One region of the Virgibacillus ihumii genome, then DNA from elsewhere that is predicted to be linked to it. Evidence: riboswitches for the same ligand, from Rfam matches in the RefSeq annotation. Region 1 holds a riboswitch; the other holds the start of a gene.
What was found. A riboswitch is a leader RNA that binds a small molecule or an ion and turns the genes downstream of it on or off. The one in region 1 is predicted to bind FMN.
Positions count from the first base shown of each region.

Region 1 (14,962 bases):
AGCACCATGGCGGGTTGAAAAATGATTTTGATTTGGAAGATTTGTTTATCGACTGTGGGTACCGCAAAAAAGAAGAAGCGGAAAAATATGTGCAGATCGGGGATTTAGCGGTCTATAAAACAGATCCCGAAATACTGATGGACCGTTATGTATCCGGCCGCGGCCTGGATAACCGGACAGGGTCGTTTATCGTAGCAGAAGTTTTGAAACGGCTGTCTGAAACGGGAAGTAATGTCGGTGTATACGCGGCAAGTACTGTTAATGAAGAAACGAATATGGGCGGGGCATATTTTGCTGCTGCCGGGATTGAACCAACCATGGCCCTTGCCATCGATGTGACGTTCGCGACTGACTACCCGGGTGTAAATAAAAACAAGCATGGTGATGTAAAATTGGAAGGTGGACCGGTATTGGCAAAAGGTGCGCCGATTAACAGTAAAATCAATAAGCTGCTCGAGAAAACTGCACGGGAACTGAAGATGAATGTGCAGTATGAGCTGACACCGAGAATGACAGGAACCGATGCGGACAGAATGCGTTTGACAGGCCGGGGAGTACCCGTGTCACTCGTTTCGCTTCCACTTCGTTATATGCATTCACCGGTGGAATCGGCAAGCATAAAAGATATTGAAGAAGAAATCGAATTGCTGGTAACGATGATTGCTAATTTGGATGGGGATGAAAGTCTGAATCCACTTGAAGACTGAATCAAATGTTTCAAGAACCCTGAATCTTTTTTACGATTCGGGGTTTTTTATGTCCATAAATTTCGAAGGTTTTTACTAGTATAAAAGAACCTCATTTTACTGGAAAATTCTATGCCATTCTATCTATAAACATTTGGTGCATGTGTCATAACAGGAAAAAATAACCATAATTTATGCAATAACCCAAAAGATTGTAATTGAAAAGGAAATATAGTGGTCTTTTCGATGCGTTTTTTTTAATTAAAGAATGAAAGATAAATGTTGAAATTTAGGTGATACACGCTTTTATACTGATATAACCATGTTTTAGCTCTTATTATATCATGTGTAGCAGGTAAAAACTGGTACTTTTGTCCAGCGGGTAATCCTCTCAAAATACGACAAATTTATCAGTTGTTGTGGTAGGTAGATTTATCGACATCGTTCGACGGAAAATTCAAAAATAATACAGTACGATTACAATAACAACAAAGATATTACAAACAGCTCCACTTTCAGCTGAGAACCGGCACTGATTTTATTAGTAAAGGAGGCGAGTGGGAGCTTTTTTGTGTATTACGGTATTTTAAAAACAAGGAGGAGGAATGAAATTGCGCAAGAAAAAGCGTCAAGTGCAGATCTTTAGTATGGTCGCATCACTGCTTATGGTATTTTCGCTTGTAATGCCGGGGCTTTCTTACGCCGAGTCGAGTGGAAAACTTCATGAATCGGTTAAAGACACCCAGGCTGTTGCAAAAGAAAAGATGAACAACCGGCTGCAAAAGCAGTTTAAGCAGAAGGAAAAAGTGACTTTCCTGATTAAGTTTAAAGAAACAACAGATTCGATGAAGATCGCAAAACAAGCCAGGAAAAGTGCAAAATCTGCAGATCTTACCGCACAAAAGACAGAATTTGTGCAGCGTTCAGCAGTAATTTCCGAACTGAAGTCAACCTCCCTTGAGTCACAGCGCAATGTAAAGAAATATTTGCAGGAGCAAAAGAAAAAAGGCAATGCTGACAATATTCAATCGTTTTATATTGTCAATGGGATGGCTGTTACTGCTACTAAGGAAGTGGCGAAAAATGTAGCAAGCTTTGCCGAAGTCGAGAAAATTTTACCTAACGAAACAAGGCAGCTATTTAATGCTGTGACAAAAAATGCTAAAACACCTAATTCAGGATCAGATAATGTGGAGTGGAATGTGGAACAAGTCAGAGCTCCACAGGTTTGGGAATCGGGTATCGACGGCTCCGGTACAGTTGTTGCCAGTATTGATACCGGTGTTCAGTGGAATCACCCGGCTTTGAAAGATAACTACCGTGGTTATGATGAGGCAACAGGTGAAGTAAATCATGATTTTAATTGGCTTGATACAACGGAAGGTCAAGCTGAGCCATATGATGATTTGGGGCATGGTACACACACAATCGGTACAATGGTAGGAAGTGAACCGGACGGATCCAATCAGATTGGTGTTGCACCGGGGGCGCAGTTTATTTCCGTAAAAGCATTTACATCTGCGGGCGGAACGGACGTTGATCTGCTTGAGGCTGCTGAATGGATTTTGGCACCGACAGATTCAGAAGGGAATGCCCGTGTCGATAAGGCGCCTGATATTGTAAATAATTCCTGGGGAGGCGGACCAGGACTCGATGAATGGTATCGTGATGTTGTAATCAACTGGAGAGCCGCAGGAATTTTGCCGGTATTCTCTGCCGGTAACACTGGTTTGTTTAATCCAGGTGGTCCCGGTTCCGTTGCAGCACCAGCAAATTATCCGGAATCTTTTGCAGTTGGGGCAACGGATAGTAATAATAATTTAGCAGGTTTTTCATTGGAGGGACCATCACCTTATGATGAAATAAAACCTGACGTTTCGGCACCCGGAGTAGGGGTACGATCCTCTGTACCTGGAAGTGGATATGAAGGCGGTTGGAGCGGCACTTCAATGGCTGCACCGGCAGTAGCGGGTGTCGCAGCGTTGATGCATCAGGTTGACAGCGGCCTGACTGTCGATGAAATGGAGCAGATTATGATGGATACTGCCATTCCATTAACCGATGACGAATATCCTGAGTCACCGAATAATGGATATGGATATGGTCTGGTTAATGCAAATGCTGCCGTAGCAGCCATTCAAAGTGGAATAGGCACAATTGAAGGTACGGTTACAAAGCCTGGTGAAGATAGTGAGGCACCTGTACTTGACCACAATCCTCCAAGTCAAACGTATGAAGGTATGGATCTTGATTTGAATGTTCAGGTTAGTGACAACATCAGTGTCAATACGGTTCAATTGAGCTACCTTGATACGAATGGGGACTGGCAGACGATTGATGCCGGGCGTATCTCCGGTGATTTTAAAGATGGAGAATATGAAGCCACAATTCCCGGCGATCAAATTGCTGAAGGAACCCTGACATATAAATGGATCGTTAACGATTTTGGCGATAATGAAGTTGTCAGTGAAGAATATAACGTTGAAGTAAAAGCTGGTATTTCCGTTGGATATTCGGAAGATTTTGAAGCAGACCCTACTGGTTGGAGTTCTTTTGGAACCAATAACAGTTGGGAGTGGGGTGAACCAACATCAGGTCCTGATAGTGCAGCATCAGGTGAAAAGGTTTATGCAACAAACCTTGATGGCGAATATGGGGACGATACGAATGCAACATTAGTTATGCCGCCGATTGACTTACCGGAAGGAAATGCATATTTGCAGTTCAATCAGTGGCATAACCTGGAAAAATACGATTCCGGAAATGCCTATGATTTCGGCCATGTATTCATTTCCACTGATCGTGAGGAATGGACGCAACTGCAGCAAATAGAAGGCGATTCAAACGGTTGGGCCCCTGCAGAAGTTGATTTATCTGAATACAGCGGTCAGCGTGTATATATCGGGTTTAATTTGACCACTGACGGAAGTGTTACTGAACCGGGCTGGTATATTGATGATGTAGCATTAACGGATACGTCACAAAGCAGCAAAGCCTCCCTTGGAAAGCAAAAGGGTAATAACGGTAACAATGGCGATAAGAATCGTCTGTTCCGCGGCAATGGACTTGGCGTTGTTAAGGCTAATCCGAAAGCTGGTTTGAAGGAAAACGTTAATCCCGATAAGATCAAGCCGTTAATGCCTAAAGAAGAAAAACCACCTGTTAAGGAGGACGCAGTAAATCCAAATCTGCTGCCAATGAGTGCGACTGTAAGTGTATTGGAATCCGGTCGTTCGGTAACGACTGATCCGGCAACAGGTAACTATTCATTAAGCCATGCAGCAGGAACCTATACACTGAAAGCAGAATCGTACGGGTTTGCATCAGAAGAACAATCCGTAACACTGGAAGCAGATGCTACCGTGCAGGCAGACTTTACCCTTGAAGAACTTCCACAGGCAACAATCAGCGGTACGATTACTGACCAGCAGACAGGTGAACCTATTGAAGGTGCAACCATCATGCTGGTGGAGGATGCTAACGTTGAGCCTGTCACTTCTGATGAAAATGGTAACTATTCCATTACGGGATATGAAGGAACATACACTGTAAAAGTGCTTGCAAGAGATTACTACAGTAAGGAAATTGAAGTAAACCTTACTGAAGACAAACAACTTGATATCGAGCTGGAACCATTTTACACGTATCCTGGCGGTGAAATCGGCTATGATGATGGAACTGCAGAAAATGCACGTGCATTCTATGATGCTGGAAATGGCTGGGCAGTAAAAATGTCCTTGCCTGAGGGTAAAGACTCAGCTGTCGTGACAGAAGGTGTCTTCCAGTTCCATGGTACGGACTGGCCGGTTCCGGGTGGCACAGACTTTGCGGTTGAAGTATGGGATGCATCCGGTCCTGATGGTGCACCCGGCGAAAAGATTGCCGGTCCAATCGATGCTGAAGCAATTCGTGATCTGGACGAGTGGACTGTCGTTGATCTTCGCGAACAGAATATAATTGTTGACGGCGATTTCTATATGGTGTATATCCAAAAAAATGATAATCCGAATGCACCAGGGCTTGCAACGGATGAAAGCAGCACAAATGCTGAACGCAGTTACCAATATGTCGGCGGAACATGGTCACCATCACCAGTCAGTGAGGGTAACTATATGATTCGCGCCCGGGTCAGCTATGAAGTTGCCGCTCCGGAAATCACTTCACCGGACGAAGGTTTGATTACAAATGATTCGAACCTGACTGTTGAAGGTACTGCATCCCCTACCACTACGATTCAGCTCATGAATAACGGGGAAGAAGCGGGAACTGCCGAAATTGGTGACGATGGTAAATTTGCCATCGACGTGGAGCTGACAGAAGGTGCAAATGAATTCAAAGCAGTATCTAAATTGGATGGTGCTGTCACAGGTGAATCTGATCCGGTCACCGTTACGCTGGATACAATGCAACCTGAACTGACCATTGACAGTCCTCAGGATGGGGATAAAACAAATCGTGAGACCGTGACTGTCGAAGGAACTGTTGCAGATGCCAATCTTGATTTTGTAAAAGTCAATGGACGCACAGCAGACGTTGCTGATGATGGATCATACTCCAAGCGGATTCTGCTGAACAACGGAGAAAATGAAATCGAAGTTGTTTCCAAAGACTTGGCCGGTAATACGACTACGAAAACGGTGACGATTGACGTGGACTTTGTAGCACCGACGATCAGTAATCTGACACCGACTGAGGATAAACATCTTGATTCAGGTGAAAGTGTACGGATTGAATTTGACAGTGAGCCTGGACAAGAAGCAACATTCTTTATTCACATGCCACTGACAAATGCCAAGGCAAAAGTGTCCAATGCTACCGAACTTCCTATGATGGAAATGGAAGACGGACATTATGTCGGCTACTGGACTGCACCAAGTAACGTGGTCGCAGAGGGTGCTGTGATTGAAGTGAAAGTCGTCGATGACTTTGGTAATGAAACACGTCAAACAACGGACGGTAAACTGTTTATCAATGTCGAAGGCGATGAATAACAGGTAGTTGATGTGGAAGGGCGCTGTGATGGCGCCCTTCTTTAAATTGTGGGGGAACCAAATCAATAGTTTTTCAAGCAAAACACTTTTCAAATACATAAATTAATAGTATAATATCTTTAAATAACATATCGATTCCATCTTCGGGGCAGGGTGCAATTCCCGACCGACGGTAATGAACAATTTATGTTCTAAGTCCGTGACCCGCAAAGGAATATTCTTTGCGGCTGACCTGGTGTAAGTCCGGGACCGACAGTTACAGTCTGGATGGGAGAAGATGCGAGCTGAAATATGGTGCTGTATGCGCCTCTATTTTCCTGTGAATAATACCCTAAGGCCCCGATTAGGCTTTAGGGATTTTTGTATGTCCAGGAATAGGCTTATCCTTCATCACTTCATAGATGTGAATCGATAAAAGATGAGGGAGGAAATTGATGATGAAAGCTGCAAATGTACAATCATCAAAACTGTTAAAACTTATTATTCTGGCATTACTTGGAACGATTTCGCTGCTCCTATTTTTTGTGAATTTTCCACTGCCGTTTTTGCCGCCGTACTTGAAAATTGACTTTAGTGAGGTGCCGGCATTAGTTGCTGCACTGATTTTTTCACCGATGGCGGGGGTGCTAGTGGAGGCAATAAAAAATATGCTGTATCTGATTGTTTCAGGTGCAGGCGATCCGATTGGCGTTACAGCAAACTTCCTGGCAGGGGTTATGTTTATTGTACCTGTTGCAGTACTTTATCATAAATACAAAGGTGTAAAAAGCATTATCTCCGGATTGGTGTCCGGAACTGTCATTATGGCAATTGGTATGAGCGTATTGAATTATCTCGTTATTTTGCCTGCATATGCGTGGTTTATGGGCTGGGGTGATATGAGCAGCGCTGCAAAATGGGCAGCAGTATCACTCGGTGTTCTGCCATTTAATATTATAAAAGGTATTATAGTGGGAATGTTGTTTGTACCGCTGTTTGTAAAAATGAGAACTTGGATAGAACAAAAACAATCGAATTTAGCTGCATAATAATAGAGGGGCGCTTTCGTTTACGGAAGTGCTCTTTTTTAGCGGGAAGTATTAAACTTTCTATCTTCACAGGTAACGATGGCATCTTGCAACAGCTTGTCGAGTACCGAGTTTTTCTAATGTAAAGATTTGTAAATAGTAAGAAAAGGAATACGGACAAAAATAATGTAAAATAATCACGATATTTGATAATATAGTATAGGAATGGATTATTGAAATCGAAAGGACTGAGTGATTTGTCAGTTGAATGGAAATCAGTGCGTACATATGAAGATATTGTGTATGAGAAATGTGAAGAAGGCATTGCCAAAATCACAATCAATCGCCCGGAAAAGCACAATGCGTTTACCCCGCAAACGATTGATGAGTTGATCGATGCATTTAGCGATTCCCGAAATGACGGCAATGTCGGGGCGATTATTTTCACTGGAATGGGAGATAAGGCATTTTGTTCCGGTGGGGATCAGATGGTAAGAGGAGACGGTGGTTACGTCGGAACTGATCAGATTCCAAGACTGAATTTGCTTGACCTGCAGCGTCTTATGCGCTTCACCCCGAAACCGATTATTGCGATGGTTGCCGGTTACGCTATTGGTGGCGGTCACGGTCTTCACGTCATCTCTGATTTGACAATCGCTGCGGATAACGCAATTTTCGGTCAAACTGAGAGCCGTGTGGGCAGTGTTGACGCTGGATATGGACAAGGCTTCCTGGCCGAAATCGTTGGTCAGAAGAAGGCGCGTGAAATTTACTATTTAAGCAGGCAATACAATGCCCAAGAGGCGGATAAGATGGGTCTCGTCAATAAGGTGGTGCCGTTGGAACAGTTGGAGGAAGAAACGATTCAATGGGCAAAAGAACTTGTTGCGAAAAGCCCGACTGCCTTGCGCCTGATGAAAGCATCTTTTAACGCTGATACAGACGGTCTCGCTGGATTGCAACAACTAGGCGGTGACGCAACATTGCTGTACTACAGGACTGAGGAGTCAAAAGAGGGACGCGACGCCTTCAAAGAAAAACGCGAACCCGACTTTTCAAAATTCCCGCGTTTTCCGTAAGCTATAACAAGATTGCATGCGGCTTGATGGAACTCCCATCAAGCCGTTTTCATGGTGCATCCGGCACTTATTACAGAGATATTATCAATATTTCCTTATGATCAAACTTTTTAATCCAAGTAATAAGAGAAGAAAAATAATGGAACAGCGCAAAAAAACCGCCTGAACGGACAAGCGGTTTTATCAAAGAAGCAGCTATTTTTTTGGGACGACCCCAATCGTACAACGGGAGATGCAAATTAGGTTGTCCGCTTCGTCAGTGATTTTAATTTCCCATACCATAGTTGTTTTTCCGACATGTGTAGGGGTTGCAGATGCGGTAACCGTTCCTTCGCGTTTGCTTTTTACATGATTTGCGTTAATTTCAATGCCGAAAACAAGATGTGTTTCCAGATTAACATTCAACATGGAGCCCATGCTTGCTGCGGTTTCGGCAAGTGCAACACTGGCGCCACCGTGCAGATATCCGACAGGCTGGTGTGTCCGCTTGTCAACCGGCATTGTCATGATCACTTCATCTTTGTCCATTTTCACTGTTTCGATTCCAAGTGTTTCGATGAGTGTGTTGGATACATCCAATTGTAGGTCCTCCCTTATACAAAATTGCTGATCAGTAATGATAATCCTAAGAGAAATCCGTATATCGTGTTAGTTTTACCGGTAGCTACCATGGCAGGAAGCATTTCCAGCGGTTTTGTTTTGCCGCGGAATTTCCTAATAACATCCACTGCAATTACAATGCTTAAGAATGAAATGAGTGACCACAACGGTAACAGCCCGGCAAAAATATAAATCGCAGTCAATACAAATGATACAGTAAACATGATTGCTAAAAATATAATGGCATTTTCCCTTCCAAGCAGAATTGCTAATGTTTTGCGGCCGTTTTCCTTATCTCCGTCCAGATCACGGATGTTGTTGGACATCATGATGCCGCCGATAAAAATGGCAATCGGCAGGGAAATCAACACAACCGATGCAGTAAATTCGAGTGACTGGATATAATAACTGATGCAGATGATTACTGTTCCCATCAAAAATCCGGAAAAAATTTCACCAAAGGGCGTGTAGGCGATCGGGTAAGGGCCTCCGGTATATAAGTAACCGAACAGCATACAAACCGAGCCGATTACTGCAATCCACCAGCTTGATGCCACGCAAATATAGACACCGAGCAGGATAGCAATTCCAAAGAAGGTAAGTGCCAGGTTCAGGACCGTTTTTGGTTTGACACCATCCCTTACAATCGTTCCCCCAATGCCCACAGATTGGTCATTGTCCAGACCGCGCACGAAATCGTAATATTCATTAAACATATTTGTTGCGGCTTGAATAAGCATAGAGGCCAGCAGCATGGCAATGAATAATCCGACATGAAGTGTATGTTCCTGGATGGCAAACATTGTACCAATAAAGACTGGAACAAATGAAGCAGTCAAAGTGTGCGGGCGGAGCAGGCGCCACCAGATTTGAAATCCGCCTTTTTCATTTAATGCTTGTTTTACTGATGTATGATTTGCTGAATTCACAGTTGTTCTCTCCCTAAATGTATATCATATTAATTTTAGGCAATTCCACAGGGGGTGTCAATTGTTAAAAGCCACAAAAACGACATAAAAGGAAAGATTTCTTGAGAAACACATCAAAAGCGAATAAAATAGATATGGTACTTATGTATGTTACTTATCTTATTGCGGAGTGCTCCGGTTTGTACGTTGTTAAAAGAGCGCTTCCGCTTTGTTTAAGACGGAGGTTCATGAAATGATCGAAATAGAGGAAGAATTGCTTGAGTCCGTGCTTGACGGGGCAATTCATGAAATAAACGACAATGGTGCAAAATTAATCAGCATCACACGTAAAATAGATGCGATCGATCCGCTGTATTTTTTTGTGAATGCAAAACAGTTAGCGAAAGATCGCACATTCTGGTCCAGTACTGCAGAACAGTTTTATATTGTCGGAATTGGCAAGGCATTTACCATCAGTACTGATTCCAACCGATTTCAAAAAACGGAAAGATTATGGAAGGACTTGCTGGATGAAGCGATAATACACAATCCTTTTCAGACGCCCGGAACTGGTCTGCTTGCGCTGGGGGGCATGTCATTTGATCCGGGAATCCGTAAATCATCACTATGGGAAAAATTTAATCACAGCTTATTTGTCATTCCTGAATACATGTTAACAGTCAATAAAGCCGGATATTTTTTGACTGTAAATGTACGGGCTGATGCGGAAACAAATGCCAATCAATTAGCTGGTATAATCAGACGGAATGAAGAAGTATTGATGAAACCGCGCCCTGTATTATCCGACGGTCCATCGATTAAGTGGCAGGAAGAGATTGCCCCCCGTGACTGGATGGATACAGTAAAGCTTGCAACAGAGACAATTGAACAGAATGAAGCGGATAAAATTGTCCTGGCCAGAGAACTTCGTGTCAAGCTGGACGGGATGGTTGACATTGCTGCGGTTTTGAATAATTTGATAAAAACGCAATCAAACAGTTATGTGTTTGCTTTTGAGCAGGATGGTCACTGTTTTGTTGGGGCAACGCCTGAACGGCTGGCTAAGATTGAAGATACACATGTACTTTCAACATGTCTGGCGGGAACCGCGCCAAGAGGAAAGACGGCCTCTGAGGACAAGCGAATTGGAGAGAATCTGCTTCACGATGAAAAAAACCGCAGTGAGCATGAATTTGTCGTCAGCATGATTAAACATGGAATGGATCAATATTGCACGGATATTGAAATACCGGATCACCCTGTGATTTACCCACTGAAAAATTTGCAACATTTATATACGCCAATAACTGCAACGTTGAAGGACGGTTACAGCATTTTCGATATAATTGGTAAACTGCATCCGACTCCGGCGCTTGGCGGGGTTCCACGTCATAAATCGCTTGAATTTATTCGTGAACATGAACAGTTGGACAGAGGCTGGTACGGGGCACCCATTGGATGGCTCGACAGTAATGGTAACGGAGAATTTGCGGTAGCAATCCGTTCAGGCCTCATTCAAGGGGATGAAGCGTCATTGTTTGCCGGCTGTGGTGTTGTACGGGATTCGGATCCACTGGCGGAATATGAGGAAACAGCTATCAAATTTACACCAATGTTGTCCGTGCTAGGAGGCTGACCATGAATCACACAGAAAAACTGACTCGATATACGGCAAATTTTGTAGATGAGCTTGCCAAAAGCGGACTAACAGATGTAGTTATTTCACCGGGTTCCCGTTCGACACCGCTTGCCATGACACTATCCGAACATCCTGAATTGTCGCAATGGGTGATTCTTGATGAACGATCGGCTGCATTTTTTGCACTGGGAATGGCTAAAAAGAAACAACAGCCGGTTGCCATTGTCTGTACGTCCGGAACGGCAGCTGCCAACTATTTTCCGGCGATTGTCGAGGCTTATTACAGCAGGGTTCCTTTGGTTGTTCTTACAACAGACCGTCCACATGAATTAAGAGATGTGGGAGCACCGCAAGCAATCGGGCAATTGAAATTATATGGTGATTATGTGAAGTGGTTTCATGAAATGGCACTTCCTGAAGCTGACGATACCATGCTCCATTATGTCCGCAGCAAGGCTTCACGTGCCGTGAAAACCGCGAGTCAAGGAAACGCCGGGCCGGTGCATCTGAATTTTCCGTTCCGCGAACCGCTTTTACCCGATTTCACCCTGGAAAATTTGTGGGGGGAGCAGGCTGGTCATGCCTACTATCCGACGTTCACTGGCTCAAGGAAGCTGGGTGATGACCAGATAGAACAGCTTTTTGATCAGTTGAAGTTGGACGGGAAAGGTCTTATCGTGTGCGGACCCCAGACGGATCCTAATTTAGCTGTGGCGATCACACAATTTGCATCTGTATGGGGGCTGCCGATTCTCGCTGACCCGCTCTCACAGCTCCGGGCCGGAAAGCATGATAAAGACGTTGTTATTGAAGGATACGACGCAATTCTGAGGGATGAAACAATCCGTCGGAAGCTGAAACCTGATTATATTATCCGCTTCGGTGCCATGCCTGTTTCCAAGCCATACCTTTTCTATGTAAAGGAACATGGCGACGTCCCGCAGTTTATTGTCGAACAGGAGGCAGGTTACCGGGAACCCGCTGGCAACCGCTCTCAGTTTATTTATGCGGATGCGGCTGAATTGTGCCGAGAACTTGCTGCTAAAAAGAATACTTATGATGATAGTTGGCTTGCTTCCTGGCAGTCAATGAATCATATAGCCAAACATCATCTGATGAAACAGGACGATGATCTGATGGAAGGCAGTGCAGTAAGGGTTCTGGCGGAAACAATCCCTGAAGGCGGGACCCTGTATGTCGGGAACAGTATGGCGGTACGTGATGTCGATACATTTTTTGGGGCGACCTCGAAGCAGGTCAATGTTTTGGGTAACCGTGGTGCGAATGGTATCGATGGTATGGTTTCAAGCGGTCTTGGTGCAGCGGCATCAGGTGAACCGACTGTATTATTGCTCGGTGACCTGTCCTTTTTCCATGATTCGAATGGGTTGCTTACAGCAAAACAATACAATATCAATATTACGATTTTATTAATTAACAATGATGGAGGCGGAATCTTTTCATTTTTACCGCAAAAAAATCATGAGCAGCATTTTGAAGCATTATTCGGAACACCGATGAATGTTGATTTCAGCCATATCGTCAGGATGTATGAAGGAACATATGCACACGCTTCGACTATCGATGAATTACAGGCTGCACTTGAAGCAGGTTACCGGTATCATGGCTTATCAGTGGTTGAAGTGAAAACAGATCGCACAGAAAACATGAACTGGCATCGTGGAAAGTGGGAAGCCATCACAATAGATTTATTGAAACTAAAGGAATGATTTTGTGTATTTTTCAAAAGGTGATACATCCTATTGGTATGAGACAACAGGTGAAGGCGAACCGGTTGTATTGTTGCATGGGTTCACCGGAAGCACTGGAACATGGTCCGAATTTGTACGTGAGTGGCAGCATGAATTTCAGGTTATTACAATTGATTTGCCAGGCCACGGAAAAACAACGCACAGCCGGCCGGTTACAATCGAAGAATGCTGCTCGGACCTGGTGAGTTTGTTTAACTATCTCGCGTTTGATAAAGTTCATGTGATCGGCTATTCAATGGGAGGCAGGACAGCATTATCACTGGCGATGCTCTATCCGGAAAAGCTGTGTTCACTTACCCTTGAGAGTTCATCGCCCGGTCTGTCGGATGATCAGGAGCGAATGGATCGCAGGCACCGGGACGCGCAACTCGCAAAACGACTCGAACGGGATGATATTGAGGCGTTCGTTGACTTTTGGGAAAACATTCCATTGTTCGATACGCAAAAGAAACTGCCGAATGAAACAAGACAAAAAGTTCGGAATGAACGGTTAAACCAATCAGCAGAAGGGCTCGCCATGTCACTTCGCAGTATGGGAACAGGGCAACAGCCGTCTTGGTGGGACAGACTGAATGAGTTGAAACTGCCGGTTTTACTGCTGGCGGGAGCGTATGATGAGAAGTTTATTGGAATAAATAAATTGATGGCAAAGCGTATGCAACAAGCGAGTTTGAGACTGATTGAGGATGCGGGACATGCAATTCATGTGGAACAACCGCAGATTTTTGGTAAAATAGTAATTAAGTTTTTAAGGAACGTTGGATAGTGGTACATGTTAAAGTTTCCGTGATTTCTCTGTTTGAATACGTTAATAAGAGGCCTTTGCTGAATTTAGGCAAAGGTCTTTCATGTGAAAGTAAATATGACAACAGCTAGAAACTGGGAAAAGTCGAATAATATATTATTTTAGCGTAGGAAATATACGTAGACTCCTGCGGGAGGAAAGGCATAGGTGAGACTCCCTAATGCGTATGCACAAGGAGGCTCACCAGCCGCCCGCGGTAAAGAAGACACAGCGAAAGTGATTTTCTTGAGCTGATGTCGCACTTATGCTCGAAAGTGAAAGCGAAGTATATTTCCGGAGCGGTAGGGGGATGAACCAATGTCTGAAACAATTCCACACTGGCTGACAAAACAAGCGGATCTTGCTCCGGATAAAATCGCAATTGAACATGAAGACGGCTCAACCATTTCGTTTAGTGAGCTTAAAGATTCAAGCCGGCGATTTGCCAAAAAGCTTGTTCAGCTTGGGATTTCAACTGGTTCGCGTGTTGGTATTTTATCAGTAAACCATAGCGATATGGTAATTGCTGTTCATGCATTGAGTTATCTTGGGGCTGTTGCCGTTATGCTCAATACGCGCCTGGCTGACGATGAACTGAACTACCAGATTCACGATGCTGACGTTGCAACAGTATTGGTGCAGGAACATGGTTCGCAGCTGGATGCTTCTGTGTATACATTTTCTGAAATAAAAAAACTGGAGGAAAAAGAAATACCCTTACATGAGGAATTAAATCTGGATGAAGTATTTACAATTATTTATACTTCCGGTACCACCGGTTTTCCGAAAGGTGTTATGCACACATATGGAAATCACTGGTGGAGTGCTGTTTCATCGATGCTTAATTTCGGGCTGGACAAAGATGATAAGTGGCTCGCTGTATTGCCTATTTTTCATGTCGGTGGACTGTCCATATTTCTGCGTAGTGTTATTTATGGAATTCCGGCATATTTGATGGGAAAATTTGATGAACATGCGGTAAATGATGCAATTATGACAAAAAATATCACAATTGCTTCGGTGGTTCCTGTCATGCTGAAAAAAATGGTGAATGCTCTTGATGACCGAGACTATCCGAAGAATTTCAGAAGTGTATTGCTTGGAGGAGGTCCGGCATCGAAGTCCTTGCTGGAAAAAGCCCGGGCACATAAAGTTCCGGTGTTCCAATCATTTGGAATGACCGAAACTTCATCCCAAATCGTGACACTGAGTCCAGATAATGCTTTGGATAAACTTGGCTCATCAGGAAAACCGTTATTCCCGGCGCAACTGGAAATTGGTCCATCCGAAGACGGGATTGGTGAAATCTTCGTCAAGGGACCAATGGTTACAAAAGGATATTTTAATAACAAAGATGCAACTGAAAAAGTTTTTGCCGATGGCTGGCTGTCAACAGGTGACCTTGGATATGTTGATGAAGATGGTTTTCTTTTTGTAGTAGACCGAAGAAAGGATTTAATTATATCAGGCGGGGAGAACATTTACCCCAGTGAAAT
Region 1 is NZ_CACVAN010000001.1:1,348,877-1,363,838, reverse strand. It holds gene HUX68_RS06790 (M20/M25/M40 family metallo-hydrolase) at 1-707, shown strand, start outside; gene HUX68_RS06785 (S8 family serine peptidase) at 1,292-5,677, shown strand; FMN riboswitch at 5,813-5,960, shown strand; gene HUX68_RS06780 (ECF transporter S component) at 6,115-6,705, shown strand; gene menB (1,4-dihydroxy-2-naphthoyl-CoA synthase) at 6,942-7,763, shown strand; gene HUX68_RS06770 (hotdog fold thioesterase) at 7,959-8,342, opposite strand; gene HUX68_RS06765 (1,4-dihydroxy-2-naphthoate polyprenyltransferase) at 8,357-9,292, opposite strand; gene HUX68_RS06760 (isochorismate synthase) at 9,525-10,907, shown strand; gene menD (2-succinyl-5-enolpyruvyl-6-hydroxy-3-cyclohexene-1-carboxylic-acid synthase) at 10,910-12,640, shown strand; gene menH (2-succinyl-6-hydroxy-2,4-cyclohexadiene-1-carboxylate synthase) at 12,645-13,448, shown strand; gene HUX68_RS06745 (o-succinylbenzoate--CoA ligase) at 13,785-14,962, shown strand, end outside.

Region 2 (14,962 bases), 2.1 Mb from region 1:
TCGTTGGTGGTGTTGGCGGCGGATCCACCGTAACATCACAAATCAGACGAATGGATAAACATGCAGAAATCATCCTATTCGATAAAGGGAGCCACATAGGCTTTTCCAATTGCGGGATGCCGTATTATATTGGCGGCGTAATCGAAAAACGGGATAAACTGCTGGTCAGCACGGAGAAATTTATCGATAAGTTTGGTGCTGACGTCCGAACAAATTCAGAGGTATTAGCAATTAATAGAGATGATAAAAAAATTACTTATGAAGATCCATCAGGGAAGCATGAGGAATCATACGATAAACTTATTTATTCACCTGGCGCTGCAGCGGTCACACCTAATGTGGCAGGTATGAACCCCAACAGAACATTCACATTAAGAACCATTCCGGATATGGATGAAATCCAACATTATATCGACGAACACCAAACGCAAACCTGTGCTATAGTCGGCGCGGGATTTATCGGGATGGAAATGGTTGAAAATCTGATCAATCTTGGCATTGATTGTACCATTATCGATCGTTCAAAACAGGTTATGAAATTGGTCGATGATGATATTGCTTCTACCATCCATGACCACCTGGAAGAAAAAGGTGTCCACGTCATTTTGGAAGATGGTGTTGCGTCATTCGCAAATAACGGCTCCACCTTACACCTGAACAGTGGCAAAACATTGCAGGCCGACATGACCATCATGGCAACAGGCGTTAAACCAATTACCACTATTGCTACTGCTGCGGGACTGGAAACAGGTAAAACCGGTGCGTTGAAGGTCAATGATTTCATGCAAACCAATGACCCGGACATATATGCTCTCGGCGACGTCGTGGAAACAGAAGATTTTCTGACAAAAACTCCGCGCCACGTAGCACTTGCCTGGCCGGCTCACCGGCAGGCATATATTATTGCGAATCATCTGCAGGGTGGTGAGGTTCCATATAACGGGACATTGGGATCAGCGATTTTTAAAGTGTTTGATCTGGACGTTGCGGCAACGGGATTGAATCGTACAGCACTGGAACGTCTGGAGATTCCGTTCAAAGAAGCTTCCCACGAAGCATTATCACATGCCGGCTACTACCCTGGTGCAGATAAAATAAAAATCAAAGTTCTATTTGATGAAAAAGATGGAACAATATACGGCGCTCAATGTGTCGGCGAAAGCGGTGTCGATAAGCGAATTGCCATTATTTCCACAGCCATGAAAGGAAAGATGACCGTAGCAGACCTGTCTCAACTTGAACTTGCATATGCACCGCCCTACTCTTCACCAAAAGACCCGGTTAATATTCTTGGTTATAAAGCAGCCGGAATGCTGGATGGCTAATGTAAATTGGAACAAAAAATGATTTAAAAAACAAATTCGCTATCAAATAAAACCATAATAAAAGCACCAGGCAATCCTGGTGCTTTTCCTGTATTACAGATCGTCTGCTACGCGGTAAACAACTGAAAACTTTGATTCATCCATTAAATCACTGACATGCACACGAACACCATGTCCAAATATTGCTTCGTCTTTTGTCATCGCAATAATCATTGCTTTCGTTTTGTTTTGCAGATCCAGATAAATATCTCCGACAAGCGGCTTCAGTTCATCATTATCATCCATATTTTGTGGTGATTCATCGCGCAATCTTTGTTCGTCAGTCACCACGCTTTTATCATGATATGCAATATCGTTGCTGCCTTCAGCCTTGCCCTGAGCCATTACAACATACTCACTGTGTTTGACTCCATTATCTCTTGTGGTAACAACATTACCGTCCTCGACACTGTCGACTTTTTCGATATCATTCAATGAATAATGGTCAAGAAAATCCGGAGTTGGTTTAATGATTAAAATGTAATCACCTGGCTTAGGTTTGGAATCTTTGTCGATGGTATATCGTTTACCGTAAAAGAGAAATGAGTCATTATGATTTGGACGGTAGAACGTAATTTCACTTGCCTTCGTCAAAACCTGCTTCATATCTTTCATACGGTATAAGTGAACGGACTGTCTGAACATTGGCTTTACGGAATATACTTTGTGAAGTTCATTTTTATAAAAAACAAATTGACCTTTTCTTACTTGAAACAGCTTCATAATCAGCTTCCTCCCAAATCACGGTATATATTATATCATTCTTATTTTTCCATATTATCACGGACTTTAAACATGAAACAGCGTAAAATTAAAAAATTTTCCTGAATCGTACTACTGAACGGTCCTGTTATGTTAGAAAACTTGGTTGTCAAGGTGACAACCTTAATTACCTATGCAGTTTAGAAAGTTTTTATACTTTCTTATCTGCCAAAAAACCTATCAAGAGCACTGTGCCCGTGATTATTGCTGTCCACATATATGTCAGAAACCCATGATCCAGGTTAAACCAATCCATCACGACCTGATCCTCCATTATCATACCGCCTGCTGTCCAGGCGAGGATGCCCGCACCAACATAAGCAATCCAGGCATACCTGTCCATCATCCGAACGATCAGTTTGGAACCAAAAATCATAATTGGTATACTGACTGCAACCCCGATTGCAATCATGCCGAGGTGCCCATTTGCTGCCCCGGCAATTGCCACAACGTTATCCAAACTCATAATCGCATCAGCCATAATAATCGTTCCAACTGCTTTTATAATCGTTCCGGATGACTTAATTTCTGTTTCCTCTTCATCTTCCATCAGCAAGTTAACCGCGATTCCAATAAGCAGAATGCCGCCAATTAAGTGAACCAATGGAGCCTGCAATAAAAATACAATGAGAATGGCAAATAATATTCGTAACAGAACAGCTCCACCGGTCCCTATTAAAATTGCCTTATTCCGCTGATGTTTTGGAAGGGCTTTCGTTGCCATTGCAATTACAACCGCATTATCACCGGATAATACAACGTCAATCGCAATTATATTTACCAGTGAAAAAATAGCCTCCGCAGAAAATTCAAAACCAATCATTCTACTGCCACCTTCCTGAAACAACCCGACACTACTATTTTATAACTTATGACGGGGTTGATATGACAGTTTTACCTTAGAATAAAAAATGATTTGAGCAGCATAATTTTAACACGAAAGTACTAGCGGACATTCTCATCCATATGGACAAAGCGCAGGTCAGTATCAACATCTCCTATTACTTGTTTTGTATGAATCTTTTCACCACGGAGCCAGGCTGCAAAATCAAAAATCACAGGCTCGCGATCTCCTCCAAGGGCAAACCAAGCCTTCAGTTGTTTTGGAAAGTAGGCAGAAGTATGAATCGTACCTGACCAGTTTTTATACTGATCGGAAAAAATTCCCTTATCTGTATCGTTTAACAGCCGAAACGCTTGATGTGCATCAGTTGCCATATACCGCTGTTCTTCCATAGCATCCATCCGTTTATGTGAATCGGCGAGATGGTGACGGTTTTCATCCTTCATCAGCTCAAAATGATTTGTACAGACGTTTGATTGCCGCACCATAACTCCGCGTGGCGTAGCTTCGACCACATATGTTTCCTCAGTTCTGTCCAACAAAATGTAACTGAATGAATGACGGTGGGGAATTTCTTTTAACAGCGAGATGGCCTCTCCTACATCCGCGCATGTTTCCAGAACAAGTCTTCCAATCATATTGCAAATAAATCCGTCACCGGGCTTTTTCCGGTGCATAAAGTTATATCCCAACACAAGCCCTTTTTCATTCATACCATCCATTCGTCCGGTTATTCGCTGAGATGGCCCGATAATGGCATAACCCTGATCGGATGGCTGAAAAAAGGTGAATCTGCCTTCGTATGTTTTCGGATGATAGTCATAATTCCGGATCATGTAATCATTACCTGTTAAGATGGAACACCCGCTCCGCACGTAATCCAGACGATAACCGCCGAAGTCCTGAAGCACCGCATCCATACCCCATTCAAGCGCATCCCCTATTCCTTCCAGCTCATTCCAGACACCCGGGGCCACGCTGGTAATCGCATCCTTTGCTTCATTTTGATCTATTGTAAACCGCGGTTTTCTGATCTTCCACTGTTTTTTACGGTTTTTTATTGTCAGGGAATCTTTTAACAATTCGCCCTGCATATAACCGAAATCATAATGTGAACCCCTGAACTTTACAATATCGCTGTAAATTCTTTTCAAAAATACCTCTCCCGTTCCTGAAACCAAATTGGATATTTTACGTATATATACATGTAACATATCATATCTTAGGAGCTGAAATCATGACAGGAATCTTAACGACAACTATCCTATCCTTTATTTTGTATGCCATATTTGCAGGCATTATTATTGCCAAAAGTAAAACGGCAAAAGGACGGGCTGCAAAAATGGCCGGGCTTATTTTTATTGCCCTTTTTATTATCGGAGGAATCATCAATTACATTATTTTGCTGCCGATTACCATTCCGAATATGGTCATCGCGAATATTATCATTGCTGCGATAGGTACATTCTTACTGTTTGGCATGACCGCAACCAAATTTCAAAAGAAACTCCGCGGTACGTATGAAGCGTCTGCCGGATTTCTGATTATCCTGGCAGTTATAGCGGTTCCCGGAATATTTGTGCTTGGCATTTTAACATTGGATAACACATATGATTCAATCGCCAAAGAAGACGTGGAAGAGGCAGAACCATTGGATAAGGACGCAACGCCAATCGTTGTCTCACCGGAATTTGCCCGCAATAAAATGCAAAAATCGATGAGTGTCGTACCGAACACACAATTTTATGACCTTGGTAAATTGCAGGTGCAGAAAGTGAATGATGAGGTAATTTTTGTTGCCCCGGTTGAATTCACAAGCTTCTGGAAGTACCTGAGCGGCGGAGAAACAGAAGGGTATTTCACCATTTCCGCGACAAACATCAATGCACAACCTGAGTTTGTTAAAAGCAAAATGAAATATACGAGTTCCAGTTATTTTAATCATAATGTGCAGCGTACCATTTACAATGCGTATCCAAACTATATCCAAAGCGGTGATCCGCAAATCGAAGTGGATGAAAACGGAAAACCGTGGTATGTTCAAACGTTGTATCAGCCGATTGGATTGACTAATAAACCTGATATGAGCGATCTATATGCAGCCGTAGTCGATCCGGTTTCAGGAGAAGTCAAAAAATATAAAACCGAGAATGCCCCGGAATTCATTAATGGATCCGTCAGTTCAGAAATGGCTTCCGCCGAAAATGAGTATTTCGGGAAGTATGTCCATGGCTGGCTGAATTCCCTGTTCGGCAAGGAAGATGTTAAAATTCCGAACGAGTCCGGAACCGAAAGCAGTGTTACACCTATATTTGATGAAAACGGTGATATGTACTACTTTACCGATATGGCATCACCAAAAGAAAACATCGATTCCGCACTGGGGTATACGATGATCAATGCCCGTACCGGGGAATTAACCTATTATAATGGCAAAGAAAATAACGGCATTATGGATAGCAAAGGGGCAAAAGAGATTGTAAACAAGGAGTTCCCTGAGAAGAATTGGAAAGGCTCGATGCCGGTATTATACAACATTGATGGCAACCCGACATGGGTCGTTAACGTACTTGATCCAAATGGTTTATTTAAAAAATATGCCTATATTAAAGCGGGCGATGCTGACTTTGTCGTATTCGGAGACACTGCTAGAGAAGCACTGGAAGCGTACCGTCTGCAGCTTGTCCAGAATCCAAGTAACGTTGAATCCAGTGGCGAATCAAACCTGGAAACAGTAAAAGGAGAAGTTAACCGTGTACTCGTAACTTCCACACAAAAAACCGGCCAGGTAATTCAATTCATTCTTAAAAATGACAAGACCATTTATACTATCAATGCTGGAAAAGAACCACTGGCACTGTTCCTGCAATCCGGCGACAACGTAACATTCGAAGCCATCATCCGCAACAATGGAACCGGAATTGTGGAAACAATTGAGATTAAGGGACTAACGAATTAATCGGCAAATAAACGTCCTGAACGGCCATAAGCCCGTTCAGGACGTTTTCTATTTTTCCGCTAAGTTTTCAGCTAGTTCCGATAGCTCTTCCCAGCGTTCCATTTTCTGCTCCAATTTCTCTTCCAGCTGTTCCTGTTCTGTATAGTAATCCTGGACCTTCTCGACATCACTTCCGGCCTGTGCAATCTTTTCCTGCACTGTTTCAATCTTCGTTTCCAGCGCCGTAATGTCATCTTCAATCGTTTCCCATTCCTTTTTATCCTGATACGACATTTTTTTGCGCTGTGCCGGCTTCTTCTGCTTTTCTTTAACCGTAGCCGTTTTCTTCGCGGTGTCCTGCTTTATTTCCTGTTTGAGATATTCGCTGTAATTCCCATAAAAGTGTCCGACTTGATCCGTTTCCTGAAACACCAGCATATGATCAATAACCCGATCCAAAAAGTACCTGTCGTGTGATACGGTAATAACAACCCCTGGAAACTCATCAAGGTATTCCTCCAGCACACTCAATGTTTGTGTATCCAGATCATTGGTCGGTTCATCCAGAAGCAGCACGTTCGGCTCGTTCATCAGCACCTTTAACAAATAAAGACGCCGCTTTTCACCGCCTGACAGCCTTCCAATATATGTCCGCTGTTCAGGACGCGGAAATAAAAACCGTTCCAGCATTTGTTCGGCAGTAATTGTTTCACCATTTTTCGTATGGATGACCTCGGCAACTTCCTTAATGTAATCGATAACCATCGAATCGTGGTCCAGTTCTTCCTCACCTTGTGTGTAATAACCGATTTTTACCGTTTCACCGATTTCAATTTCACCCTGGTCCGGCTCGATTCGGCCGGCCATCATATTCAGCAAAGTCGTTTTACCGGAACCGTTTGGCCCAATAATTCCCAATCGATCGCCTGGAACAATAAGAAAATCAAAATCATTTATCAGCGTTTTACCCATGAAGTTTTTTTCAACGCCTTGCAGCTCCATCACTTTTTTACCAAGACGGGCAGAGCCTGCCTGAAACGCTACATTCTCTTTTTTTGTATCGAATTTCTTTTCCTGAAGTTCATGAACCCGTTCGACATGCGCTTTCTGTTTGGTCGAGCGCGCCCTTGCACCTCTTTTCAGCCAGGCCAGTTCCCGTTTCAGCGTATTCTGATGTTTCTGTTCATTCCTCACTTCCAATGCTTCACGTTCTGCTTTCTTCTCCAAAAACAACTCATAATTACCTTCATACATATAAAAATTGCCTTTATCCAATTCAAAAATATGATTGGTTACCCGATTCAGGAAATACCTGTCGTGTGTTACAAGCAGTAATGCCCCCTGAAATGAAGAGAGAAAATTCTCCAGCCATTCCACTGTCTCATTGTCCAGATGGTTTGTCGGCTCATCAAGAATAAGCAAATCGGCAGGCTGAATAAGCGCTTTGGCAATGGCTACGCGTTTCTTCTGGCCACCGGAAAGTTCGGTTACTTTTTTATTGAAATCGGTAATGCCAAGCTTTGTCAAAATGGTTTTAGCTGCAGAATTTGCCTCCCATGCCTCGTGCTGGTCCATTTGCTGCTGCATATTCATCAAATGTTTCTGTGCCTGCTCATTGTTGGACTCATCCTGAAGCCGCTGCAATGCCTGTTCATAATTGCGCATGACCTTCATAATCGTTGCGTCACCATAGTAGATCTGTTCAATGACGGTCAAATCGGAATCAAGTTCCGGATCCTGTGCCAAATATTCAATGCGATAATCTTTAGAATGATTAATTGTACCGCTTTCGGCCGAATCAATCCCGTCAATCACTCTTAAAAATGAGGATTTCCCGGTTCCATTCACACCAATCAGACCAATTCGATCCTGCTTTTTGATGGTGCAGGTTACATCCTTGAACAATATCTTTTCCCCATAAGATTTATATAAATTCTCTATTGTGAGCATACTATTCCCTTCCGTTCCGCTGTCTGATATATTGTTTCACATAAATAACAATCAGAAATAATAACCATGACGTTACACCATAGTAAATATATTTGCTGATTTGATCCATTTCTGAAAAGAAAATTGTCATTCCTCCCCAGATTACCCCGATGGCGAGAATCTGATAACCGAAAAACTTCATAACGATCGCCTCCAGCTCTTTCCTGTGCCTCTCTGTCTACAAGTTTATCGCAATATAAGCTTATTTTCCATCACAACAAACAGAGATCCCCGAAGTCAATCAATCATGTTTACTAACTTAGTGCTGGTGCTATTTTCATAAAACCGGCATTGAATTGGGATGACCGCCGTACGTTGGGAGATTTCCGCCGTATAAATACCTTTTTATTCATTTATATAAATCGTTCGGAACGCCAAAAAGGTGGCATCAATTTTTAAAAGATGCCACCTTTTTTCTTTTCGATACGATTACAGGGTGAAAACCGCTTTTTATGCTGCGCAGCATGTTATGTCATTGCACCACACATATATATAGGCCCTCGGTGAACTCATATATAGTAAATAAAATTCACCGGAAAAAATACTGGAAGCAGTTTAGTAAACTATTTCTCCCTAATCACTTTACGATTCAATCTGTTTAGAAAGATTTGCGGTTTCAATTGCTGCAACCGCTGCATCAGCGCCTTTATTACCAGCCTTTGTTCCGGCACGTTCAATTGCCTGCTCAATCGTTTCGGTCGTAATGATGCCGAAAATTACCGGCTTGCCCGATTGCATTGATGCATTAGATACACCTTTTGCTGCCTCATTACAGACATAATCAAAATGCGGTGTTGAGCCGCGAATTACCGTGCCAAGGGTAATAACCGCATCATAGTTGCCGCTGTTTGCCATTTTCTGAGCAATCAGCGGAATTTCAAATGCTCCAGGTACCCAGGCAACATCAATATTTTCCTCTTTTACACCATGCCGCTTTAGTGTGCCAGTTGCACCATCGAGTAACCTGTTCGTTATAAAATCATTAAACCTCGCAACAACAACACCTATCTTCAAATCCGTTCCTACCAGATTTCCCTCAAACGTTTTTCCCATTTCTGCCATCTCCTTTTCATTGGTGAAAGTTTAGCATGTGCCCCATTTTATCAAATTTTGTATGCATATATTTTTCGTTTTCTTTTCGTGTACCGGTTTGGATAGGGATGCGTGACCCGATTTCAATTCCGTATGATGAGAGCCCGCTGACTTTTTCCGGGTTGTTGGTCAAAAGATCCACCCTCGTAACGCCCAAATCCGATAAAATTTGTGCACTCAAATTGTATTCCCGCAAGTCAGGGGCAAATCCAAGCTGTTCATTCGCTTCAACTGTATCCATTCCCGCATCCTGCAGCTGATAGGCACGAAGTTTATTCAGCAAGCCGATGCCGCGGCCTTCCTGACGCATGTATACTAGCACACCTGAACCTGCTTCATTGATTTTCTGTAGTGCCGCGTGCAACTGTGGTCCGCAATCACAACGGAAGGAACCAAATATATCGCCAGTCAGACATTCCGAATGCACCCGTGTCAGAACAGCATCCTCAGAATTGATTTCCCCTTTAACAAGGGCGATATGTTCTTTGTCATCAAGATCATTCGTATACCCATACACTTTAAACGTTCCAAATTCTGTTGGCAATGAGGTTTCAACCACCCGGCTGACATGGACCTCATGTTGTTTGCGATATGCCGCCAAATCAGCAATCGTAATGAATTTTAAATCAAATTCATCAGCCATCTCTTTTAAGTCAGGAACACGGGCCATCGTACCGTCTTCTTTTATAATTTCGCAAATAACACCGGCGGGAAAAGCCCCACTCAACATAGCCAAATCAACCGAAGCTTCTGTATGTCCAGACCGTGTAAGCACACCGCCATCTTTGGCGACCAGCGGAAATACGTGTCCGGGCTGCTTGAAATCACTTTCTCTCACTGCCGGATCCAACAATGCTTTTATCGTCTGAGACCGCTCCGCTGCACTGATTCCGGTTTTGGTATCCTTATGATCAATACTGACGGTAAATGCCGTTCCAAATGGATCACTACTCCTGCTTGTCATCATTGGCAGGTTTATTTTTTTCGCCAGTCTTTCTGTAATCGGTGTGCAAACAAGCCCTTTTCCGTACGTTATCATGAAATTAATAACTTCCGGTGTCGCCTGTTCAGCAAGCGCGACCAGATCACCTTCATTCTCCCTGTTTTCATCATCGACAACGATTATCGGTTTCCCTGCTTTTAAAGCCTTTACTGCTTCATCTATTTTGTCAAACATTTTTCCACTTCCTTCACATCAGTCCATTATTATTAAACAAGTTCGCACGTTTGTGTAAATCAGCATTTGCCTGATTGTGCTGAGTTTTCTATAAAGTCAGCCATATTTTCTTAATCACGAAGAAACGCTTGGTTAATCCCATCTTTTTGGTCGATACTTTGATTTTGGACCATATTATAGACATGTTTCGCAAGCATATCACACTCGATATTTACCTTATCGCCTTGCTTTTTATCACCTAAAATTGTTTCGGAAACAGTGTGCGGAATGAGTGAAATGGTAAACGCATTTGGCATGACATCGAACACCGTTAAGCTGACACCATCAACCGCTACCGAACCTTTCACTATGAAAAAATCAGTGAGATCTTCCGGGACTTCAATATCATAATAAACCGCATTTTCTGCTGCCTCTTTTCGTGTAATCTTACCCGTTCCGTCAACATGCCCGGAGACAAAGTGGCCGCCAAATCGTCCATTTGCAGGCATCGAGCGTTCCAAATTGACACCGGCCCCTTCATTCAATTCACTTAATGAAGTCGACTTAATGGTTTCCGGCATGACATCAACCTGAAAATCTATTTCTGAAAACTTCGTGACCGTCAGACAGATTCCATTAACCGAAATACTGTCACCAACATGAATATCTTCCACAACTTTTTCCGAACCGATTGTCATCTCCACTGACTGCTCTGATACTCGCGTCATCTTTTTAACCGTGCCTTTTTCTTCAATTATTCCTGTAAACATGTGAATCGTCCTTTCGCGGTTCTGCGACTATTTTTACATCATTATCCAGCATCGTTACATACAAAATATCCATCTCCTGCGTATCTTTCATCGTTGAAAAGCCATTGCCGGCAATGGACGTTGGGGCATTCTGGCCCCCGATTAATTTTGGAGCCATGTACGTAACCAGTTGATTGATACAACCGCTTTCCAAAAATGATCCGTTAACTGTTGCCCCACCTTCTACAAACAATGACATAATGCCTTGATCACCCAAAAATTGTAATATATCCTCTATATTCAGCTTATCCAATCGATGAACAGTTACGCCCTTTTTCTTTTTATAAGGTTCCAGCGCTTCCTCCGAAACATCTTTTCCTGAAAAAACCCATGTCTCTGCTTTACCATCATTCAGAACATTTGCATCCAATGGGGTTCTAAGGGAAGTATCCAAAATGATGCGGAGCGGATTTTTTCCACCGTTTGGAAAGCGCGTGGTCAGACTTGGGTTATCGGCTATGACCGTCTGCACACCAACCAGAATGGCATCATGTGTATGACGGTACTGATGGACATCCAGCCGCGCCGCTTCTCCGGTAACCCATTTGCTGTCACCGGTATGTGTTGCCGTTTTCCCATCAAGACTGACAGCAGTTTTCATCGTTACATACGGTGTTTTTGTCTGTATATAATGAAAGAAGACAGCATTTACGGCATTTGCTTCTTTTTCCATTATTCCCTGCTCAACTTCAATTCCAGCCCGCCGGATTTTTTCAATTCCCCTGCCTGCTACTTTCGCATTTGGATCGGTCGCAGCAATCACGACCCGGCTGATGCCTTTCTCAATGATTAAATCAGCACACGGAGGTGTTCTCCCATGGTGACTGCACGGTTCCAGAGTGACATATATGGTTGCATCGTTTGCCCGATCACCCGCCATCCGCAATGCATGAACTTCCGCATGATCCTCTCCTGCCTTCAGATGCGCCCCGAAGCCAAGAATCGCTCCATTTTTGACAACGACCGCACCGACTGGCGGATTTGGACTCGTCTGACCTGCTACAGTACGGGCAAGATCCAGTGCTATCTGCATGTAATGTTCATCATCCAATTTTATTCACTCCTTTTTTAGCAGATAAGAAAGTATAAAAGTTTCTTATCTGCAAATTGCAACTAAGGTCGTCTCCTAAAAGCCTGGTGACAACCAAGTTTTCTAATAAACTAAAAAAACCTCTGAATCAGCTTCAGAGGTAAAGTGTAAGGGTAGAATTTTATAAGTATAACGCATCTGATATACACGACCAGTAATTGCATACACAAAAAATGCTGCACTGCTCATCCTGTAAACATGCGAACAACCTGAAAATTCCTTCTCCCATCCAGACTTTAACTGTCGGCCCCAGAGTTGCACTGGATCCACCGTTTGGCTGACTGCCGCACGGGTCACGGACTGAGAAGCATGTGCTTCAACACCGTCGATTGGGAATTTCACCCGACCCCGAAGGAACTTGCATATGAAATTATTTTTAAGTATAGCACTTAACTGTGAATCATTTCAATAAATATAGACTTACTCGTTCTCCCCTGACTTTAGTCCTCTGACTTTGGAACTGTCTTCGAAGCAATTTCCAGTTATTTTTTAACCACGGCTTAATTTTATCCCTACGATAATACTATTTATTTTCATTCATTTTATCTTTCCAGAAAACTTCCATGGTATCCGACAAAATATAAATCTATTCGACTATTTTACTGGGAGTTGCTTTCAATTAAGCTATTAGTAGATTCACAAATATTTTTTGAGGAGGAGAAACATGTACAAAAAGTTTTTGGCAGTATTAGGTATTTGTGCACTAATCGCAGGAAGTTTCTTGGCGATGTCTGGCGGCTCCACCTCCACCAGTGCAGACGCTGGCAACAAATTCGATTCTCCCAACAATGGAAAAGTGAAGAATGTGATTGTGTTAATTGGTGACGGAATGGGACCGGCTTATACAACAGCATACCGCTACATGAATGATGACCCTTCCACACCGAAAATGGAACGGACTGTATTTGATAATCATTTTGTCGGGATGGCCAGCACGAATCCTGAAGATGCTGAGGAGAACGTAACCGACTCAGCAGCTGCGGCCACTTCCATGGCAGCGGGAATTAAAACATACAACGGTGCCATTTCCGTTGACAATAACCGCGAACCGGTGGGGACAGTATTGGAAGCTGCCAAAAAAAGAGGCATGGCAACAGGACTTGTCGCGACATCCCAAGTAAACCACGCCACACCAGCTGCATTTGGAGCGCATGACGTATCACGGCACAATTATAACGATATCGCCGATGACTATTTTGATGACATGATTAACGGTAATCATAAAGTAGATGTAATACTTGGCGGCGGTACAAGTTATTTTGACCGTGAAGACAGGAACCTTATCGAAGAGTTCAAAAATGACGGCTACAATTATGTGACCTCAACAGAAGAACTGATGGAAAATGACAGTAAACAAATGCTTGGCTTATTTGCACCGGTTGGTATGCCAAAAGCAATTGACCGTCCTGAATCAGATCCTTCCCTTGAACAAATGACAAAAGCAGCAATTAAACAATTGAATAAGGATAAAAACGGCTTTTTCCTAATGGTGGAAGGAAGCCAGATTGACTGGGCCGGCCATGCAAATGATGCAGTTGGAGCAATGAGTGAAATGGAGGACTTCGCCAATGCATTTGAGGCAGCAATTGAATTTGCCAAAGAGGACAAACATACCCAGGTTGTTCTGACAGCCGATCATTCAACAGGCGGATTCTCCATCGGGCGTGACGGTGATTATAATTTCTATCCTGGGCCAATTGAAGCAGCAGAGCGCACGCCGGAATTCATGGCACAGGAAATTATCGACGGTGCTGCTGTTGAAAATGTACTGAATGAATATGTAAGCTTTGAATTTACAAATGAGGAAATGAATTCCATTAAAGAAGCGGCTGAAACAGATAATTTCGACAAACTGTACAGCACTATTTCCGAAGTCTTCAACAAACGCGCTGGAGTTGGCTTTACGACCAGCGGGCATACCGGTATCGATGTTCCAGTCTATGCTTACGGGCCAAAGAGTGAAGTCTTCTCAGGTCTGATTGATAATACCGATATCGCTGTAGAAGTGTTTAACTTTTTGAAGTAAACAATAGTTATTTTATAAACAGGCTGCCGTTTTGAATGGCAGCCTGTTTTTTGTTAGGAACATCAACCGCATGAGCGAAACTTCAACCGTACGAGAAAAACTTCAACCGCACGAGAAAAACTTCAACCGTACGAGCGAATCTTCAACCGCACGAGCGAATCTTCAACCGTACGAGCGGAACATCAACCGCACGAGCGAATCTTCAACCGTACGAGCGGAACATCAACCGCACAAGCGAATCTTCAACCGTACGAGCGGAACATCAACCGCACGAGCGAATCTTCAACCGTACGAGCGGAACATCAACCGCACGAGCGAATCTTCAACCGTACGAGCGGAACATCAACCGCACGAGCGAATCTTCAACCGTACGAGCGGAACATCAACCGCACGAGCGAAACTTCAACCGTTACAAGTTAATAATTATATATAAGCTATGTTTTTGCTATAATACAGTCATTAAGGGGGATACTTTTATGACTTTGCCAAAGGGAACATTCAATTGTATTACCGATGTTAACGGTGTGAAGGTTGGCCATGTCACCCTTTACGAAAAAATTAATAACGAGGACACGATTTGTACCGGGGTAACTGCCATATTTCCGCATGATGACAATCTTTTCCATAAAAAGACACGCGCAGCCAGCCATGTAATAAACGGATACGGAAAAACCATCGGCCTTGTGCAAGTGGATGAATTGGGACTGCTGGAATCGCCGATTATGCTGACAAACACATTCAGTGTCGGCGTTGTGCTTCAGGGAACACTGCAATACATGCTGCAACAAAATAAAGATATTGGCGATACAACAAGCTCACTGAACATTGTTGTTGGTGAATGCAATGACAGCTACCTGAATTCTATGCGGCTGCAGGCTGTTAAACCGGAACA
Region 2 is NZ_CACVAN010000001.1:3,437,929-3,452,890, reverse strand. It holds gene HUX68_RS17000 (CoA-disulfide reductase) at 1-1,325, shown strand, start outside; gene HUX68_RS16995 (hypothetical protein) at 1,419-2,087, opposite strand; gene HUX68_RS16990 (TerC family protein) at 2,278-2,949, opposite strand; gene HUX68_RS16985 (C45 family autoproteolytic acyltransferase/hydrolase) at 3,072-4,124, opposite strand; gene HUX68_RS16980 (DNA-binding protein) at 4,208-5,929, shown strand; gene HUX68_RS16975 (ABC-F family ATP-binding cassette domain-containing protein) at 5,978-7,858, opposite strand; gene HUX68_RS16970 (hypothetical protein) at 7,860-8,039, opposite strand; gene ribH (6,7-dimethyl-8-ribityllumazine synthase) at 8,480-8,950, opposite strand; gene HUX68_RS16960 (bifunctional 3,4-dihydroxy-2-butanone-4-phosphate synthase/GTP cyclohydrolase II) at 8,967-10,166, opposite strand; gene ribE (riboflavin synthase) at 10,277-10,915, opposite strand; gene ribD (bifunctional diaminohydroxyphosphoribosylaminopyrimidine deaminase/5-amino-6-(5-phosphoribosylamino)uracil reductase RibD) at 10,896-12,005, opposite strand; FMN riboswitch at 12,258-12,404, opposite strand; gene HUX68_RS16945 (alkaline phosphatase) at 12,709-14,070, shown strand; gene HUX68_RS16940 (hypothetical protein) at 14,141-14,503, shown strand; gene HUX68_RS16935 (DmpA family aminopeptidase) at 14,547-14,962, shown strand, end outside.
Region 2: it holds a riboswitch for FMN, as region 1 does, so the genes downstream of both, ribD (bifunctional diaminohydroxyphosphoribosylaminopyrimidine deaminase/5-amino-6-(5-phosphoribosylamino)uracil reductase RibD) here and HUX68_RS06780 (ECF transporter S component) in region 1, are expected to answer to the same signal.